DNA from 2 places in the Actinacidiphila sp. bgisy160 genome. Region 2 is predicted to be linked to the other one. Evidence: predicted binding sites of a transcription regulator. Region 2 holds the regulator's gene; the other holds the start of a gene.
What was found. The regulator HspR, encoded in region 2, represses chaperone genes until heat shock. The targets are predictions, from matches to a motif close to TTGAGNNNNNNNNNCTCAA.
Positions count from the first base shown of each region.

Region 1 (2,181 bases), on a different contig from region 2:
TTGTCCACCGACCAGGCGGCGGTGTCGGCGAGGGTGCCGTCGGCGTAGGCGGCGGCGGTGTCCTCGGGTACGTGCCAGGCGCCGCGGTTCCGGCGCGGGGCCGAGCGCGGGGTCGACGGGGAACGCCGGGGGCGCCCCCGGGCCGGGGTCATCATGCGGTACCTCCCGCGGGGTCGAGGGCCGCGAGGGCGGCGCGCAGTTCCCGGCGCGCTCGCGAGGCCCGGGTCTTGACGGTGCCTTCGGGGATGCCGAGCAGGCGCGCGGTCTCACGGGTGGTGAGGCCGTCGATCACGGTGGCCCGCAGCACGGCCCGCAGCTCCGGGGAGATCCGGTCGAGCGCGGCGCCCACGTCGCCGTACTCCAGCCCGGCCAGGACGTGCTCCTCGGCGGAGGGGGTGGTGCCCGGTTCCTCGGCGGCCAGCAGGTCGCGGGTGCCGGCCCGCGCCGCGGCGCGGCGGGCGTCCGCCAGTCGCCGAACGGCGATCACCCACAACCAGCCGCCCACGGCTCCGCCGCGATGGCCCCGCGCGGAGCGCCAGGCCGTGACGAAGGTGTCCTGCAGCACCTCACGGACGGTCTCGGGGTCGGAGCAGCGCCGCGTGAGCCGGGCGTGCAGCCATCCGGAATGGCGGTCATACAGATCCGCGAGGGCCTGGGCGTCGCCCCGGGCGATCGCGCGCAGGAGCGCGTCGTCCCCGGGGGGCTCGTGGCTCATGGGCCGGAAGAGTCTCACACCCCTCTATCGCCGCCGCTGCCGCCGGCGGTTCTCGGGGGCGCGTGTCCGGTGAGGCCGGAGGCCGCGTCTGCCGACGGTCGTGGCCGGCGAGGCGAGGAGTCCACCCCGCGGGCCCGAAGCCAGCCCCTCTCAGTGGCTGCCGCCCGGCTCGGAACAGCCGGTCTCCGGACACGTGCTCCCGGTTCGCCCGCGCCGGGCGCCGACGGGCGGGCCGCGCAGACGCCGATGCCGTCGGTGTCGCCGTCGACACGGTGCGCGCCGCGGCTGATCGCTCAGAGCGAACGCGGCCTGGGGAACACCGAGGGCATCAGATGCATTGAGCCTGTGTAGCTCAACTTCATTGCTTAGGGAGAGATAATGGCTCAATCGTCTTCGTCGGCGTTCGCGCCGCTCACCCTGCCCGTGCTGCCCCTCGACGACGCGGTGGTCCTGCCCGGCATGGTCGTGCCGGTGGACCTGACCGACGCCGAGGCGCGGGCCGCGGTCGAGGCCGCCCAGGCCGCACAGCGGTCCGGTCGGCCCGGTCTCGGCAACAAGCCGCGGGTCCTGCTCGTTCCCCGGGTCGACGGGGACTACGTGGGCGTCGGCACACTGGGCACCGTCGAGCAGGTGGGACGCCTGTCGGACGGCGATCCCGGTGCCGTGCTCCGTGCCGTGAGCCGCGTGCGCATCGGCGCAGGCACGACGGGCCCCGGCGGCGCCCTGTGGGTGGAGGGCACCGAGCTCTCCGAGCCCGCACCGGCCGAGGCCCCCGGCACCGTCGCGGAGCTCATGAAGGAATACAAGGCGCTGGCCACCAGCTGGCTGCGCAAGCGGGGCGCCTGGCAGGTCGTGGACCGCGTCCAGCAGATCGAGGACGTCTCGCAGCTCGCCGACAACGCCGGCTACTCCGGCTTCCTGACCACCAAGCAGCGCATCGAGCTGCTGGAGACCCTGGACCCGGTCGCCCGGCTGCGGCTGGCCACGCAGTGGCTGCGCGACCACCTGGCCGAGCAGGACGTCGCCGAGACCATCCGCAAGGACGTCCAGGAGGGCATGGAGAAGCAGCAGCGCGAGTTCCTGCTCCGCCAGCAACTGCAGGCCGTCCGCAAGGAGCTGGCCGAGCTGAACGGCGACCCGGAGGACGAGGCGGACGACTACCGTTCCCGCGTCGAGGCCGCCGACCTGCCCGAGAAGGTGCGCGAGGCCGCCCTGAAGGAGGTCGAGAAGCTGGAGCGGTCCAGCGACGCGTCCCCCGAGGGCAGCTGGATCCGCACCTGGCTGGACACCGTCCTGGAGCTGCCGTGGAACACCACGACCCAGGACGCCTACGACATCCCCGGCGCGCGGGCGGTGCTGGACGCCGACCACGCGGGCCTGGAGGACGTGAAGGAACGCATCACCGAGTACCTGGCCGTGCGCAAGCGCCGCACCGACCGCGGACTCGGGGTCGTCGGCGGCCGTCG
Region 1 covers NZ_JBYIQW010000060.1:19,024-21,204, forward strand. The annotation lists gene AC3EUJ_RS31485 (zf-HC2 domain-containing protein) at 1-155, opposite strand, end outside; gene AC3EUJ_RS31490 (RNA polymerase sigma factor) at 152-715, opposite strand; gene lon (endopeptidase La) at 1,094-2,181, shown strand, end outside.
Region 1: a site for HspR is predicted at 1,053-1,071, ahead of lon (endopeptidase La). Genes of this name have one in related genera too.

Region 2 (2,181 bases):
GCGGCCGCTGGACCCAGGCCGTGGCCTGGGAGGCCGCCCGCTCCGCGCGCTTCCTGCCGCGGATGGCCGGGCTGGCGGAGGCCGGGTGGCTCGGCGAGCCCGTGGAGATCACCGACGGCGCCGAACTACGGGAGGTCGACCGGCTGCGCCGGGCGGTCTTCGGCGGCTCGTCCCATCTGCCGACCAAGCACCTCGGCGAGGCCGAGACCTGTGTGCTGATCACCCGGCGCCGCGAGTTCGGGGGTTCGGTCTGGATCACCGACGACCGCTCGGCCCGCGACTTCGCGCGCCGGCGCGGCATCACCACCAAGGAGACCTTCGACCTCGTGCGGGGGGCCTGCGCCGAAGGGCTCGTCCCCGCGCCGGAGGGTCACCGACTGCTGGAGGCGATGGTCGCCTCGGGGCGCTTCCTGCACCGCGTCTCGCGGGGTCCCGAGGACCTGATGAGGGCCTAGTCCGGGCCTAGTCCCGGCTCACTCCGGCCGCTTCGGCCGCCACACCACCAGCGCGGAGGTCTGCTGGACGTCCTGGTAGGGCACCAGGTCACGCCGGTACGAGGCGTGGACGGCGGCCTCCCGCTGCTGCATGGCCGCCGCCGCGCCCTCCAGCGCCGCGGAGAGCTCGGCGACCCGCGACTGCAGGGCCGCCACCTGGTTCTCCAGTTCGATGATGCGCTTGATGCCGGCCAGGTTGATGCCCTCGTCCTGGGAGAGGCGCTGAACCTCGCGCAGGAGTTCGATGTCACGAGCCGAGTAACGGCGGCCGCGCCCGGCCGTGCGGTCGGGCGAGACCAGGCCGAGACGGTCGTACTGGCGCAGGGTCTGCGGGTGCAGCCCGGAGAGCTGGGCCGCCACCGAGATGACGTAGACGGGGGACTCCTCGGTCAGCTCGTACGGGTTGCGGCCCCGTCCGCCACGCATGCCGCCGCTCGTGTTCATCGGCTCAGACTCCCTTCGCGGCCTTGAACAGCTCTGCCCGCGGGTCGGTGTCCGCGGTCGCCTCCCGGTACGCCTCCAGGGCGTCCAGCGCCTTGCCCTCGGTGGCCGCCGGGACGGCGACCTCGATCGTGACCAGCAGATCCCCGCGGGTGCCGTCCTTGCGGACCGCGCCCTTGCCGCGGGCCCGCAGCGTGCGCCCGTTGGGCGTGCCGGGGGGCAGCTTCAGGGTCACGGCGGGGCCACCGAGCGTCGGGACCTTGATCTCCCCACCCAGCGCCGCCTCCACGAAGGTGACGGGCACGGTGATCGTGAGGTTGTCGGCCTTGCGGCCGAACACCGGGTGCGGGTCGACGTGCACGGTGACGTACAGGTCGCCGCCCGGGCCGCCGCGTTCGCCCGGCGCGCCCTTGCCGCGCAGCCGGATGCGCTGCCCGTCGGTGACGCCCGCCGGGATGCGCACCTGCATGGTGCGCGCCGAACGGGCCCGGCCGCTGCCGTTGCAGACCTCGCAGGGGTCCTGCGCGATCAGGCCGCGGCCCTTGCAGTCCGTGCACGGGTCGGTGAGCGAGAAACTGCCGCTGCCGCCGCGCGAGATCTGGCCGGTGCCGACGCAGGTCGGGCACACCCGGGGCGTGCCGTTCTTGTCACCGGTGCCGGAACAGGCCTTGCAGGGGGCCTGGCTGGTCATCTTCAGCGGCACGGTGGCGCCGTCCACCGCCTCGGTGAACTTCAGCGTCACCTCGGTCTCGATGTCCTGGCCGCGCCGCGGCTGGGTACGGGTCGTACCGGCGCCGCGGTTGAACAGCCCGCCGAACACGTCCCCGAGGCCGCCGCCGAAGCCGCCGCCCTGGGCGGTGCCGCCGGGGCCACCGCCGAAGAGGTCACCGAGGTCGAAGCCGAACCCGCCCGCGCCGGCCGGGCCGGTGCGGAAGCCGCCGTTGCCGAAGAGGGCGCGGCCCTCGTCGTACTCCTTGCGGCGCTTGGGGTCCGACAGGACGTCGTTGGCCTCGGAGATCTCCTTGAAGCGCTCCTCGGCCTTGGCGTCGCCCTTGTTGGCGTCCGGGTGGAACTCGCGGGCGAGCTTCCGGTACGCCTTCTTGATCTCCGCCTCGGTGGCGTCCTTCGGAACGCCGAGGACCTTGTAGAGATCCTTCTCGAACAAATCCCTGCTGATGCTCATCCCCGGCGTCCCTCCTTCCGTGCGCTACCCACGTCAGCCCTGGTCGGGGCCACCGTTCTCCTC
Region 2 covers NZ_JBYIQW010000001.1:457,186-459,366, reverse strand. The annotation lists gene AC3EUJ_RS02225 (PIN domain-containing protein) at 1-455, shown strand, start outside; gene AC3EUJ_RS02220 (heat shock protein transcriptional repressor HspR) at 474-938, opposite strand; gene dnaJ (molecular chaperone DnaJ) at 943-2,118, opposite strand; gene grpE (nucleotide exchange factor GrpE) at 2,152-2,181, opposite strand, start outside.